One region of the Paenibacillus pabuli genome, then DNA from elsewhere that is predicted to be linked to it. Evidence: predicted binding sites of a transcription regulator. Region 1 holds the regulator's gene; the other holds the start of a gene.

Region 1 (7,841 bases):
TTCCAGTGCAGCTTCAACGGAATCCAATCCGAAACGGTCAGCCATTTCAAGCGGGCCATGCTGGAAGTTGTATCCGATACGCATTGCATCATCGATATCTTCAGCAGAAGCAACGCCTTCCTGAAGAACGTGAAGAGCTTCATTGATCAAAAGGCAAATCAGTCTGGAAGTAACGAAACCAGGGGATTCATAGATCATTACGCCTTTTTTATCTACAACCTCTTCCACAAATCTTCTTGTTTCATCGAAAGTGGAATCAGATGTTTTCAAACCACGAATAATCTCTACAAGGTCAACCCGGGAAACCGGGTGAATAAAGTGCATACCAATAACACGCTCTGGGTATTTGGTCGAGCTTGCAAGCTCGGTCAAACTCAGCGTGGATGTGTTACTTGCAAGAATAACGTTGCTCGGGCAAACTTGATCCAATTGGCCGAAAACCGCCTTTTTGGCTTCCAGGTCTTCCGAGATCGTTTCGATAACCATATCGCATGATCCCAGTTCTGCCAGATGAGCTACTTTGGTAATACGGGAAAGAATCAATTTTTTCTCGGCTTTGGTGATAGCCCATTTCTCCAATTGCTTATCGAGGTTTGTTTCAATCATGTCGTATGCATGGTTAAGCTTCTCGGCCGTGTGCTCCACCAGAAGCACATCAAGTCCTTTGGCTGCAAGCATTTGGGAAATGCCTTGTCCCATGGTGCCGCCGCCGACAACTCCTATTTTTTTAAAAAACATGGTTCTGCTCCATCCTTTCGGTTCTCTATTTCTCTATTGTACCCTGTTCGCCGAAAATTACAAATTTCGACCCAACATATAATAATATCTTAGCACGAGTGAAATGTAAAAAAAAATAACCGGCATAAATAAATTATGCCGGTAAAAGGGCGCTGTCACGAAATTGACAACGAAATTGCTCGCCAGACAAAACTTCTTCTCTCATCAGCGTATCCAATGAATTGTCGAAAATTGTCCGTTGTTCTTCAAGCAGATGTTTGGTCTGATCCATCAGATCCTGTAGTATCATTTTATTTTCGCGCATAAGCTCTTCCGTTGTAACCATATCCATGTTTACTATACCGAGCGAAGTTAGACCAGATGCCATCATCGTCTGTACTACATTGGTTGCCTGTTCGAAGTCATTGCGTGAACCAGTACTGCGACCACCATAGTACATTTCCTCAGCTGCTGCACCGCCAAGTGCGATCATAATCTGTTCTTCCAGGAAGCGCTTGGTGTATAGGAATTGCTCCTGCTGCGGATTGTGACGTACATAACCGAGTGCCTGTCCACGCGGGCTGAGAGCAACCTGGCTCACGCTGCCCGGACGAACGAGTTCTGCCATGATGGCATGTCCCAATTCGTGAATAGCTACCCGTTTTTTCTCTTCGACACTGGATTCACGATCCGTTTTCTCACCCATCATGACTTTATCAATCGCCAGAGACAAGTGGCGCTGTTCAATGTTGAGCAGCCCATCTCTCATCGCGTAGATTGCCGCTTCATTCATGACACTTTCCAGCTGTGCACCCGAGAAGCCGTAGGATTCCTCCGCTGTTTTCTCCAGGCTCACACCCTCCATCAGAGGTTTATTTACTGCATGGAGCTCCAAAATGTGCTTTCTACCTTTCTTGTCAGGCAGGTCAACCTGGATATGACGGTCAAAACGTCCCGGACGGGTTAAGGCACTGTCCAGCATTTCCTTACGGTTTGTTGCTGCGATAACGAGGATGCGAGGTGTTTCGGATGTATAAATTCCGTCCATTTCCGTCAACAGCTGATTGAGCGTCTGATCATACTCACGCTGCTGACCGCCTTCACGTTTACCGCCAATAACATCAATCTCATCGATGAAGATAATGGCATTCTCTTTATTTTCTTTGGCCGCACGCGTTCTAGCATCACGAAATAAATCACGAATTCTTCCTGCGCCGACACCGACATACATTTCAACAAACTCACTGCCTGAAGCTGCAACAAATACGGAATCTGTGTAATGCGCAGCCGCTTTGGCCATCAGTGTTTTCCCTGTTCCTGGAGGTCCTGTAAGCAGGATACCTTTCAATGGGCGAATACCGAACTTCTGGATTTCTTCATGTCGGATGAGAAAATCAAGCGCTTCACGCAGCTCCTGCTTGGCACTTTCCTGGCCGCCGATTTCCTCAAATGTCAGTTTGGAAGGTCCTTTTTTCTTCCGCTTGCGTTCCTGACCTGCTCCAACCGTAATACCACCACGCATCTGCATCATAAGCAGCAATCCGCCTACAACTGCTGCTGCGATCAGAATCGGGAAAATATTCACGCCAATAAAAGCAAGAAAGATAATCAACACAGGGACAAATCCAATGGCAACTTCCTTCGTCCATTTAGGCATTAGGCCACACTCCTATCTGGCCGGGTACACGCGGCAGAATAATAAACTTGCTGGCATCTCCGTCTCTAAGACTTACATATACGTTATTGTCATCCATGGCTGTATTCACTTGAATCCCATTGGTCGCCATCTTGGATAATGTAGGTGTAATTTCGGTGTATTGCTTGTTCTCCATGGCTTGAGCAACGGTAAACATGGCATCGCCCCACCAGTTCTCCAGGGCTTCGTTCGAATGATCGACCACGTCAAGTTTCAATGCGCGGGAGCCGATCAGGGTTTGTCCTTCTTTCTGAATATATTGAACCAATCTGCCCAAATCTACATTTGGTTGCAAATCAAGTTTCAATTGTACATCATTACGGTTAATAGTTAACTGAACATCATTAACCCCTTCATACTGGGTCACCATTTTTTCAATCGGATTCTGCATGGCCACCTGACGATACACAAACCAACCTCCAAACAACACAACGGCTGAAATGACGGCAGTTAAAGCAATAGGCAATACTTTTAGCTTCAAGTGAGTTTCCCCTCCCAAATTTTGGCTCATCCCTATAGCTTATAGGCATAATATGAATTGTGTACGAATGACCTGTGATGTGCCCAACAGGTTTTATTCCTGTTTAATGTATTCTTGAATACATATTTGAGTATATCACATCGTATATACAATTTCGAAGGCGAAAATATGAATAAATTATTAATTTTAACTATTCAAATCCAGAATAATTTTTGAGATACGCCAAAAAACCGGATCAGACGGGGTTCCGTCTGCCGGTTCTTTGAAGAATTTACCTAAAAAGTCCTCTTAATATATGTTTAGCTGTTTGGAATAGTATAGACCAAATCAACCTGTTCTCCATTACTGAAGCGATAGAATCGATAATAGTTATGTGTGTCGTCATTGTAATAAACTTGCCAGACATAGATGCCATTGACGACACCAGGCATAATTCGTTTGATCTCTCCGCCAGGTACTTCTGTGCTGAATCGATTGCGAACTTGTGCTTCCGACAACCCGTTCTGCAACAATTCACTGTGCACAGCATTACTACCTGTGACCGGTTTATTGCTTGCATCAAACTTGACCCAAACTGCGATGTCTTGATTATCTTTATTTTTGGCCATCATCGTCCAGTAAATGTTGTCTTCGCCTTCTTTTTGACCCCAGACGTATTTTCGGAGATCGTCATAAGAAGTTATCCCGAGCTGCTCCTGTGCGGCTTGAATAGCTAGTGCTTCTTCATTGCGCTGGTCTTGGGTAATATAGATATAAAAGCGCTGAAGTCCAAACAGAATCAAAATCAGGATGAGCAGCGAAATCCATATCCATTTCTTTTTTCTTTTCAAAAGCGGTACTTCCTTTCCCCTATGACGCTGCTGCTATTCTGAAATTAACGGGCGAGCAGTCCGTCAAATGCAAGTTGAGACTCGCGCAGAATGCGCTCTTCATCCATAGTAAGACATTCGCCATGTTTCACCAGCTGCTTGCCGTCGACCCACACATGCTCCACATCTTTGGCTGAAGCGGAGTAAATGGTATGAGAGATCAGATCCGTGTGCGGATAGAAGTGTGCTTGTTCAATATTTAGCGCAATGAAATCAGCCTTCATGCCTACTTGGAGTACTCCCGTATTGTTCAGGAAGATGGATTTGGCACCATACCCCGTTCCGAGCAGCAGCGCTTCCCCCGCTGGTACCGCTGTTGGGTCACCGGATACGCCCTTATGAATCAAAGCAGCCAGTCTCATCTCTTCAAACATATCCAGGTTGTTGTTGCTTGCAGGTCCGTCTGTTCCCAGAGATACGGTTACTCCAGCTTTCAGCAGATCCGGAACTCGCGCAACACCCGAAGCAAGCTTCAGGTTGCTTCCCGGATTGTGAGAGACCGCTACATCATGGCGTGCCAGAATTTCAATCTCCTCATCATTCAAATGCACAGCGTGAGCTACGAGAGAAGGACGAGAGAAGAAACCGAGCTTTTCCAAATGTGCTACTGGACGCAGACCATAATCCGTTACATTCTGTTCGACTTCGCGAAGGGTTTCCGACATATGGGTGTGCAGCGGCAGATCCAGATCATGTGCAACCTGTACCAGCTTCTCTATGTAATCCGGAGGGCAAGTATACGGCGCATGCGGTGAGATGATCGTCGTAATTCGACCACCAGCTTGTCCGTTCCACTCGCGTGCAAACGCAGCCGATTCCTGCAGTTTGCGCAATTGCTCTTCTTCAGAACAGAGACCAATAACACCACGTGCCAATGCGGCCCGGATACCGGATTGTTCAACCACCTTCGCCACCTGGTCCATATGGTCATACATATCCAGAAATGCAGTCGTTCCGCCTTTCAGCATTTCTAATACAGAAAGGGAGGTACCCCAATACACGTCCTCAGACGTCATTTTCGCCTCCATAGGCCACATTTTCTCCTGAAGCCATACTTGCAGGGCCAGATCGTCCCCATGACCTCTCAGAAGCGACATGGCTGCGTGACCATGCGTATTGATCAGACCCGGCAAAAAGACCAGTCCTTTGCCATCAACCTTCGGCAGGTTCTCATCTCCATCTTGCAGTGTCTCACCAATATGCACAATCTTGTCGTCTTCAACGACCATATATCCTTGAACCACAGTCCATTCCGTACCCTGATTCACAGCAAATTTGCCGTTATGAATTACCCATCTATTTGTCGTCATCTTCCTCGTCGTCCTTTCCGTTCTCCAGATAATAAGCCAGGCTAAGCAGATCCGTTGTAAAATCAGCATGATGAATACGGACGTGCGGTGGTGTTTTCAAGATGGTTGGTGCAAAGTTCAGAATCGCTTCAATGCCGGATTCCACGAGCTGATCGGCTACGTTCTGAGCTTCGGTATCCGGAACGGTAATGATGCCAATACGAATATTATCTTTTTTGACCGAATCCGTTAGTTCATTCATGGGCTGTACCTTCAAGCTGTTAATCTGACTGCCGATCTTAGGGCCGTATGCATCGAAAACAGCAACAATTTTCATGTTGTCTTTCAGATAGGCATTGTAATTGGATAATGCATGTCCCAAGTTACCCGCCCCGACCAGAGCAACATTGATTTGCTGATCAATTTTCAAGATATGACGGATTTTTTCGATTAGATACGATACGTCATATCCAATGCCTTTGCGACCGAAGTCCCCAAAGTATGCAAGGTCTTTGCGAATCTGGGCAGGATTAAGATCCAGGCGTAGTCCCAGTTCCTGTGATGACACCGTGCCTACCTCACGTTGATGCAGTTCACTCAAATAACGTAAGTAAACAGGCAATCTGCGTACCACAGCTTCCGAAATTTTATCTGATTTCATTACATTGCTCCCCCTTACCAAGGCCACGATAGATAAATAAAAATGTAGCATCCCGCATAACCGTTTTCGTCTCCGAATGAAATCATGCAAGATGCCTTATGAAATATAAAATTAAAAGTGCTCCAAGGATGATCCACACTCTAATAAAGTTTACAGCGAGAAGCCCTTATTGCGCAACGACGTCATACCTAATTTACAGTAGATTGGTCCTGTGCTGGTGTTTCCAGCCACTCGCTAATCCGGGGAACCATCTGTTCCGTCAGCATATGCTCCATTTTGGGACCCGGTAATGAATATAAGAAATACTTTCCGTAATAAGACTCAATCACCCGTGTGTCGTAAACGATGACAATGCCTCGATCCTTTGCCGTACGGACAAGTCTTCCGAATCCCTGCTTGAAACGAATTACGGCCTGTGGAACAGACAGCTTCATAAACGGATTCTTTTTCTGTTCCTGCAGCAGTTCACTCTTCGCTTCGACAAGAGGATGGTTCGGTGGCTGGAAGGGCAATCTGACAATGGCCAGACAGGTTAGCGCCTCTCCAGGGATATCGACCCCTTCCCAGAAACTGCTGGTGCCGAGCAGTACCGTTGCTTTCGCATCCTGAAACCTGCGGGTTAACTTGGAACGACTGCCACTGTCCACACCTTGACCGAGCAGCGAAATATCGTTACCCGACAGTGCCTCTTTTAATGGGTCATACACCTGCCGCAGCATTCTGTATGAAGTAAAGAGCACCATCATGCGTCCTCGTGTCGCAATAGCCGTTTCAGCCAGAGATCTTACGAGCATGTCGACAAAGTGAGCATCACCAACACTGCCCTTTACGCTTGGGAAATCACGAGGTATCACCAGCAGTGCCTGATCCCTGTATCGGAATGGTGACGGCAGCATGGACGTCAGCAAACGGTTATTGTCAGCCGCTTCCTGCAAGCCAAGCTGTTCGATCATGAACTGAAATGACTTATCGACAGAGAGCGTAGCCGAAGTAAGGACAACGCTTTTCTTTTTATCGAAGAACATGTCCTTCAGCTGTGCACTAACATCAACAGGAACCGCATAGAGCTGCAGTGATTTGCTGCGGAATTGGCCGCTCGCCTCCATCCAGTATACCGTTTTGGCATCATCCATTCGCATGAAGAATCGAAGGTTCTCTTTGAGCGTTGCCAAATCCTTAAGCAGACCTGTAATGTCCGTGATCAAGCTATCCGATTGATAATCGTCCTGGTCTTCTTTGACTTCAAGAAGCAGCTTGTCTCCCTTACGGATCAAGTCCCCCAGTGTGACATAAATCTGGTTTTCGTAATCCTGCAGCTCCTGCCACTTCGCCGGTTTCATTGAAGGCTTCAGTCTGAGGGAAAATTGCCCCGTTTCACCCGGAGAAGCATCACTCCGCTCAGGCAGCAAGCTAAACAAGGCATCGCTCAAACGATCCCACATCTCTTTGACTTCAACAGCAAGCGGGAACATCTGGTCAATGACTGAGCCCCACTGCACCGAATTCTCATGACCCGCCAGTTGTGTACGCAGCATGGGAAGCTGACCGTTCCGACTATCCTTAAACAATCGGGTCAGGGTATGAACCAACGTGAAATATTTCATGTGTAGACCCAAGTGCTTACCCGCCACATCCTCGAGATGATGAGCCTCGTCAATGACAAGACTATCGTAAGCAGGGAGCAGCTGATGAGCTGCTTTTACATCCGTAAACAGTTTGGAATGATTCGTAATGACGATATCAGACAATCCTGCTTCATGCTTCGCCCGGTGGTAGAAGCACTTCCTGAACCACGGACAGGAACGTCCCAGACAGGATTCCGATTCACTCTGTACCGTTTCCCAGAAGTCCCCACCGCGTGCACTGAGGTTAAGCTCCTCATCATCTCCAGTCTCTGTCTGGGTGAGCCACACAATCATTTGAGCGGCTGTAAAATAATCTTCTTTCGGTGTAGCAAACTCACGTTTGTTGATCTTGTGCTCAAACTTCCTCAGACACAGGTAGTGTCCCCGACCTTTGAACACGGCAGCCTTAAACGGAAAAGGAACCACTTTGGTCAGCAGCGGGATATCACGCTCCCGAAGCTGTTCCTGCAGGTTGATTGTATGCGTGCTAACCATTACTTTTC
Region 2 (7,841 bases), on a different contig from region 1:
CATGCAAAATACGGCGGTGACTGTGCGCACCCTCCTGCGTCAACGCCAGCTCGCCGTTCTCCACATCAAACAACGTGCCCAGACGGATCAGTTCCTGTACTCCATCCGGGCCTTCGTTTACCAATGCTTCCACTGCCTCGCGGCGACACAGGCCCGCTCCAGCCACAAGTGTATCCTGCAGATGGTATGCAGGAGAATCATCTTCAGCGATTACAGCAGCGATGCCACCTTGTGCATAGCGGGTATTGCTCTCCAGTAACGACTTCTTCGTGATCATCAATACCTGGTTATGTTTGCTTGCCCTGATGGCGGTATACAATCCGGCAATGCCAGAACCAATAACGAGTACATCCGTCTCCACCATTGGCAGCACGGACAGATCAAAATCCACTATATATTGCGGTATCATCCTATTCACCTGTCTCGGAGCAAGAGTAGCGCATGCTACTTCACCAGTAACATGCGCTCTAGCGATTCTCTGGCTTTGTCTGCAACAGCCGGTGGCACGTAAATTTGCGGCTTCATCGTTTCCAGGCATTTAACCAGTTTCTTCAGGTTGTTGACCTTCATGTTTGGACACACCAGGAACTTGGTGGCAAAATGGAATTGTTTATCCGGGCTATCCAGTCGCAGCTGATATCCTGTGCCATCTTCCGTCCCTACGATGAATTCCTTGGCGGAAGAGTTTTTACAGTATTCAAGAATTGCCGTCGTGCTGCCTACAAAGTCTCCCATCTCCACAACTTCCGGACGACATTCCGGATGTACGACAAACTCGGCATTTGGATATTTGGCTCTCATCTCGACGACATCTTTTACGGTCAGCATATCGTGTGTGTTGCAATACCCTTCCCAGATGATCATTTTTTTGTCTGTATGCTGCTGAACATAGTGTCCCAGGTTTTTATCCGGCACCCAGATAATCTCATCAGAATCAACAGATTGAATCACCCGGACTGCATTGGCCGATGTACAACAGATGTCGGTCTCCGCCTTGATCTCAGCCGAGGAATTGATATACGTCACTACTTTTGCATTTGGATGCTGCGCTTTCAGTTTACGCAGGCCCTCAACATTCACCATGTCTGCCATAGGGCATCCTGCACGTTCATCCGGAATGATAACCGTTTTGTTCGGGGCTAAGATCTTAGCGCTTTCACCCATAAAATGAACCCCGCAAAATACAATGACATCCGCATCCGTTTGCGCGGCTTTTTGTGCCAGTAGGAATGAATCTCCGCGAAAATCGGCTACTTCCTGTACTTCGTCACGTTGGTAATAATGAGCAAGAATAATAGCGTTACGTTCCTTCTTCAACTCCATCAGCCGCTCTCGCAGCTCCCGGTTCATCTCAGCCTTGCGCTCTAAAGCCAGAGCTTCCACCTGTGATCCTCTCCTTTGACGGGACGGCGTCATGCGCCGTTTCCTGTGACTATCTGCGTCGATATTTTCGCTTGAGAAACGAATCACAAGCGGTTTAACACCTAATGTACACAACGTTCACGACTCTGTCAATAAATGAAAAAGGTGCAGAACAACGCCTTAATCAACTATTTCCTGCGTAGTTCGCGCTCTAGCTCGCAGTTATCATTATCTATGCAATTTGAATAAAACGCACAAAAAAAAGAGAGCCTCTCGGCTCTCTTTTATCTGTTCTCAGAACGCAGGTTCTGATAAACATTAAGACGTTGGCTTCGTACCGCCATCATCTGGGTCATTGCTGTTGCCTTTATCCAGATTCGGAGCATCGTTAGGGATATCTCCGGCCGGTGGCTCAGGTGTTTCATCTTTGCCTTGAATACGGACACGCACATCACCGATGTTATCGATGATTGGCTCTCCGCCTTCACTTGGCGTACCTTCGTTATCATCATCGCTCTCCGCTTTTGGAGTCAAGGAACCAGTCTCGATCAATTGTTTGATCTGATCCATTTCCAGTGTCTCCACTTCAAGCAACGTTTGAGCGATCAAATGCATCTCTCTTGTATGTTTTACGAGCAGGTCCTTACATTTCTCGTAACATTCATTGATAAAGCGCTGCATTTCCTGATCAATCTCATAAGCGATGGAATCCGAGTAATTCTGTTCATGGCCGATATCCCGTCCAAGGAATACCTGTCCTTGTGAACTTCCGAATTGCATAGGTCCCAATTTCTCACTCATACCGTATTCCATAACCATGCTGCGAACAATACCTGTCGCTTGCTGGAAGTCACTGTATGCACCAGTACCAATTTCACCAATGAACAATTCTTCTGCCACACGGCCCCCGAGGAGTCCTGTAACTTTGTCCAAGAGCTCTTGCTTGGTCACCAGCATACGGTCTTCTTTTGGCAACATGATTACATAACCACCCGCACGTCCGCGCGGAATGATGGTTACTTTATGTACCATATCGGCATGTTCCAAGAAGTATCCTACAATGGTATGGCCTGCTTCGTGATAAGCAACGATTCTTTTCTCGCGATCACTGATGACACGGCTCTTCTTCTCCGTACCTACGATGACACGGTCGATTGCCTCGTCAACTTCTTTCATGGAAATGTCTCTCCGGTTACGGCGCGCTGCAAGCAATGCCGCTTCGTTCAAGAGATTTTCAAGATCCGCACCAGAGAAGCCTGTCGTACGTTTCGCAATAATGTCCAGTTTCACATCTTTTGTGAGTGGTTTGTTGCGGGAGTGTACTTTCAGTACGGCTTCACGGCCTTTTACATCAGGGCGGTCAACCGTAATTTGACGGTCAAAACGTCCAGGACGCAGCAAGGCAGGGTCCAGAATGTCTGCACGGTTCGTTGCAGCAACGATGATAATTCCCTCGTTCGCTCCGAATCCATCCATTTCAACGAGCAACTGGTTGAGCGTTTGTTCACGTTCATCGTGACCACCGCCAAGGCCAGCTCCACGCTGACGTCCTACTGCATCAATCTCGTCAATAAAGATGATACATGGGGCGTTTTTCTTTGCATTTTCAAACAAGTCACGTACACGGGATGCACCGACACCGACAAACATTTCGACGAAGTCAGAACCCGAGATACTGAAGAACGGCACACCCGCTTCACCTGCAACGGCACGAGCAAGCAACGTTTTACCAGTACCCGGAGGCCCCACGAGCAATACGCCCTTAGGAATCCGTGCACCTACAGCTGCGAATTTGCGAGGATCCTTGAGGAAGTCAACGACCTCAACAAGCTCCTGCTTCTCTTCGTCCGCACCTGCGACGTCTTCAAATGTAACCCGCTTCTTCTCTTCGTTATAGAGACGGGCACGGCTTTTACCAAAGTTCATTACTTTACCGCCGCCGCCTTGTGCCTGATTAAACAGGAAGAAGAACAGCAGGAACATAATGATCAAAGGAATAAAGGATGTCAGAAGTGTCAGCCAGATGCTGTCACCTCTCATTGGCTCCTGATTTAACTTGAAATTATTAGCTTCACTTGCCGCTACAAGTTCACTAATCGCTTCATCCGTAGGAGGAATGTACGTTGAGAAATTTTCTGATTTGGCTTCGCTAGGCTTCTCTCTATATTGACCGGTCACAAGAAAAGACTGACCGTCGAATTGAACCGTCAATTCTGAGATGTTGTTCGCCTTAACCGCCGTGCGCAACTGATCATATCTAGGATTATCTGTGGCTTCGCCGCCATTGCTGACGAACTGCACTATGCCCACCACGACTAAAAAAAGAATCAAATAAAAACCAGAATTCCGGATGAACCGATTCATCCCCTACCTCCTCTCGAGACACTTTAATTATTTTAACATAGCCCGACATGGCTTCTCAACAGAAGGCACGAGCAGAACTGGGCTTGGAACTAGCATGCACTTTAACTGCTGTATACTTCCGGTTTCAAAATCCCGATGTAAGGGAGATTCCGGTACTTCTCGGCATAATCCAAACCGTATCCGACGATGAATGCGTCTGGGATGTCAAAGCCGGTGTAATGAGCTTCAAGCTCAACCTTACGGCCTGAAGGCTTGTCAAAAAGCGTAACCACGCGCACCGTTTCGGCACCGCGATTTTGCAGCAGCTCAATCAAATAACTGAGCGTAAGTCCACTATCGATAATATCCTCGACAATGAGAACCTCACGTCCTTCAACCGAGACATCGAGATCTTTGATGATCTTAACAACGCCTGACGATTTGGTGGATGCTCCATAACTCGATACTGCCATGAAATCCATTTCAACAGGTACCGTTATGTTTTTAACCAAATCAGCCATAAATATAAACGCACCCTTGAGCACGCAAATGACCAAAGGATTGCGACCTGCGTATTCGGCACTTAGTGTTGCGCCTAATTCCTTGACTTTACTTTGGATTTCTTCTTCACTGATCAATACTTCCTGAATGTCGTTCTGCAACTGTGCGAACCTCCTAAGTTATACTATGAAAGCCTTACCTGAACCATAACCACTACCCCTGAATCGCTGAATTGCCTACAGTCATGTACAGGATGGCGGAAGTATCCTCCTTCACCGGCGCAATATTAGACCGGCGAACACCCGGCAACCAGATAATGTTGCCTGCTCCGTCACAAACCACGGGAATACGCGGACGGACAGAGGGGGGGATTTTTTCATCGATGAAAATATTTTTCACCTTTTTGCTTCCGTTTAATCCCATGACTTTCATGGTATCTCCAGGTAACCGTGAACGCACAACCAGCGGCATGAGCAGTTGATCCGCATCAAATGCGGCCTGATCCGCCGTTTCCGGTACAAGATAGTCCTCGGGACTCATAGGAATGATCCGAAGATATCGGTCAATCTCCCTGAGTGAAAGCTCATAAGTTCCGTTCCATTGCAAGAGACGATACTCGAAAGATTGATCCTGTACGTCTGTCCGTATGCCGAAGGAAACCAGATCATACTCCCGGGTACAAGCGAGTGTCTGTCCTATATCTAGGCTCCAGGTCTTCGCATAAGGCTGTGTCACCTTGCGGCGAATGGTTTCGATACGGGTAAAGTCGACAAAATCACTGTCCAAAGGCAGATAATTCAATATTAGTTTAATCAACCTTCGTTGTAAAGCGACATGTAACTTCAAAAAGGAAGGCACCTCAAAGGTTTGCCTTCCGCCGTTCACCTGCACTAGACACCTGTATGCGTCATATGCACCTTGCTCCATGAAATCGTCTTCATCGCCCACAATTTCGGCAAGCCGATTCAAAGACGGCGTGAGCTGTCCATTATATTGCCCCAAATAAGGAAGCACATCCAAGCGAATGGCATTGCGCCGGTATTTACGCTGGGAATTGCTTGCATCATTAAAGTACAGAAATCCCTGAGTATTACAAGCTTCTACAAGGTCTGTCTTGTTTATACGAAGACATGGACGAATAAGTTCCACATTTTTTTCCCGCCGTTTAAACTTCATTCCGGACAGTCCGGTTAGTCCGCTCCCACGCAATAAATGAAGCATAACCGTCTCTGCCTGATCGTCTGCATGATGTGCCAGAGCAATGCTTGCCGCACCATATTGGTCAGCTACCTGATGCAAAAAGGCATACCGCCTATCACGTGCCGCTTCCTGCGGTCCCTTCCCTGTAAGCTTCATATAAGAAGGAATATCAACCTTTACCCATTCAAAAGGGATATTTAGCTGTGCCGCCATTTTCCCAACCATTTCGGCCTCTTCATCGGATTCTTGGCGGAACCCGTGATGTACATGAGCACAGACCAGTTCCAGCGGAACATGTCTTGTACTAATCTCATGCATAATATGCAAAAAAGCCACCGAGTCCGGTCCGCCCGATACCGCGACGATGATCCGATCCCCGGGAACCCATAACTGATGCTCTTCCGCTGCCTCCAGCACATGATTCACCAGCTCGTTCCAGCGTAAAGCTTCCATACCTGTTCCTCATTCCTTGCGTTATGTATATGCACCTGTAAAGATTAAAAACGCAGTGCATAGATGAGTACCCCAATAAGTAATATAACGGATACAGCGAATGCATTTTTCAGCCAGCGTGGTGTAGAGCTTGATGAACGCCGGCGAAGAGGTGCAGGCCGGGCCATCATGTCTTTCCAGGCTTTGGCTGCATGTCCGGCATCCCGGAACTGTCCCCGAAGAGCCTGAATCGTCCAATTACGAAACGGTCGCAGCCTTTCGCTGCGCTCCACCAGGGCCGTAAGCTGATTGACACTCCGCAGTTGTGGCAATCCTTCGGCAGCCAGCGCCTTGAGCGCTTCCCCCTCCAGTACATGAATCAATAACAAAGCAAAAGCGAAGACATCGTAGGTCCCGTCTGCTGTTCGGCTTCCGCCATTCCAGAAACCCCTGTCATACCATTCGGTAAACTGTTTCACACTTCGTCCAATCGACGTTACCCCACCATAATCAATGAGCTCTACCTGACCAAAATCGGATACCAGTACGTTCTGAGGCTTAAGATCACCAAATACCCATCCCGCCTGATGCAATTGTGCCAGCTTCTGCAGGAGTCTAAGCCCAACCAACAGCGTCCAGTCCGTCCCTTGGCGCCGGATGAAGTGGTGAAGAGCCTCACCCCGAACATACCGCATCACATAAAAGGGAATATCCCGTCCCTGAATGGCATAATCGTCCACATCCTTAAGATAGGAAGGAATACCACTCTGCTTAAGGGCCTCATGATTACGCTGCAGCTGAAACGATTTGAGTACATTAATCTCTGATTGTAGATCGAACGGATCAAATCCCATCTTTAGTGCATAGTGTTTGCCATTCTCACCCCGCTGGACAAGAAAAACGATGCCGTTGGCGCCTTTGCCCAGCAGCTTGCGAATCGTATAACGGCTGCGATTCCATTTCCCTGTAATTACTGTTCCTGGCGGGAAAGAGGCATCAGACAACGTTGTCACCGAGCATCCCTTCTCTTTCAATGCGATAGTTCCCTTCTATTTCCTGCTGTCCCTCCAGTGTACCATAACGGTAAAAATCAATCACCTTCTGAATCGCAGGACCTGTCGGCGTCGCACCCTTCATCTGCAGACGTCCAAACAGGGAACGAACACTGCCCAGATCAGATGTCCAGCTGATATCCATCACAGCCTCTTCTCCGCTATGACGGCCCGGGAAATGAAATACCGAGAGCTTGCTCTGCCCTACACGCGCCTGCAAGCTCAACATCAAATCCCGGATTCCTTCTTCGACAGCAGCGAGCTTTGGTTTCATGCTTGCACTTACGTCGATCAACAGGATAACTTGAAGAGGAGTCGTTTCAGCCAAATTATCGATTACTTCCACTACCTGAGCACGCTGTGCAGGTTCAAGGTCAGTTACGGTTTTAGACACTTTCTCTCCCAGAATTTGTGTTAACTCTCTATTAACCGCCTGCTGAATGGTCTGAACCACTGTTTTCCTTGTCATCATCTGCATCGTATGGGCAAGCTGCCTTGTGCCGACGATCTGGCTGATTCCACCTCCGGCTTTGGCAATATCCTCAATCTCCCGGCTACCCAGCTCACCAATGGTTCCATAATCAATCACACCAACCACATTAACCGTGATTCCCTCTTCACGGGCTTCTGCCGCTGCCAGCACCGGACTTGTACCTACATTAGAACAACCGTCGGTGATCAACAAGATCTGCTTCATCCGAAATCCCTCCGTTTTCGTTACTCTCCAATTCTATGACTAGCATTGCCATAATGAAGAGACTTCAAACAGAGAATCATGCAATTAACTAACCGTACGCGGACGCTCCATCCGGTTAATGCCCGGTACGCGCAATGTGGCCCATTCGGGACGGAAGTGCTCCACCTTTCCTACAACGACAGTCATATCATCCAAAATCTCATGCTGTTGATATCGAATCACACTCTCAAGCAAGCAGTCAGCTACCTCTTGCG

What was found. Region 1 encodes Rex, which represses fermentation and respiration genes when NADH is low (regulators of the CRP and FNR family bind a similar motif). Its sites were predicted from a motif close to TTGTGAAATATTTCACAA; they were not measured.
Region 2: nadA (quinolinate synthase NadA) is a predicted target of Rex. The motif match lies at 1,455-1,472, and genes of this name have one in related genera.

What each region holds. Positions count from the first base shown of each region.
Region 1 is NZ_JBDOIO010000004.1:1,454,107-1,461,947, reverse strand. It holds gene ABGV42_RS26295 (3-hydroxyacyl-CoA dehydrogenase family protein) at 1-738, opposite strand, end outside; gene ABGV42_RS26290 (AAA family ATPase) at 872-2,374, opposite strand; gene ABGV42_RS26285 (hypothetical protein) at 2,367-2,894, opposite strand; gene ABGV42_RS26280 (hypothetical protein) at 3,194-3,724, opposite strand; gene ABGV42_RS26275 (amidohydrolase) at 3,769-5,073, opposite strand; gene ABGV42_RS26270 (redox-sensing transcriptional repressor Rex) at 5,060-5,713, opposite strand; gene dinG (ATP-dependent DNA helicase DinG) at 5,902-7,841, opposite strand, start outside.
Region 2 is NZ_JBDOIO010000005.1:864,101-871,941, reverse strand. It holds gene nadB (L-aspartate oxidase) at 1-409, opposite strand, end outside; gene nadA (quinolinate synthase NadA) at 445-1,383, opposite strand; gene ftsH (ATP-dependent zinc metalloprotease FtsH) at 1,681-3,726, opposite strand; gene hpt (hypoxanthine phosphoribosyltransferase) at 3,828-4,367, opposite strand; gene tilS (tRNA lysidine(34) synthetase TilS) at 4,420-5,859, opposite strand; gene ABGV42_RS30610 (serine/threonine protein kinase) at 5,904-6,851, opposite strand; gene ABGV42_RS30605 (VWA domain-containing protein) at 6,835-7,587, opposite strand; gene spoIIE (stage II sporulation protein E) at 7,672-7,841, opposite strand, start outside.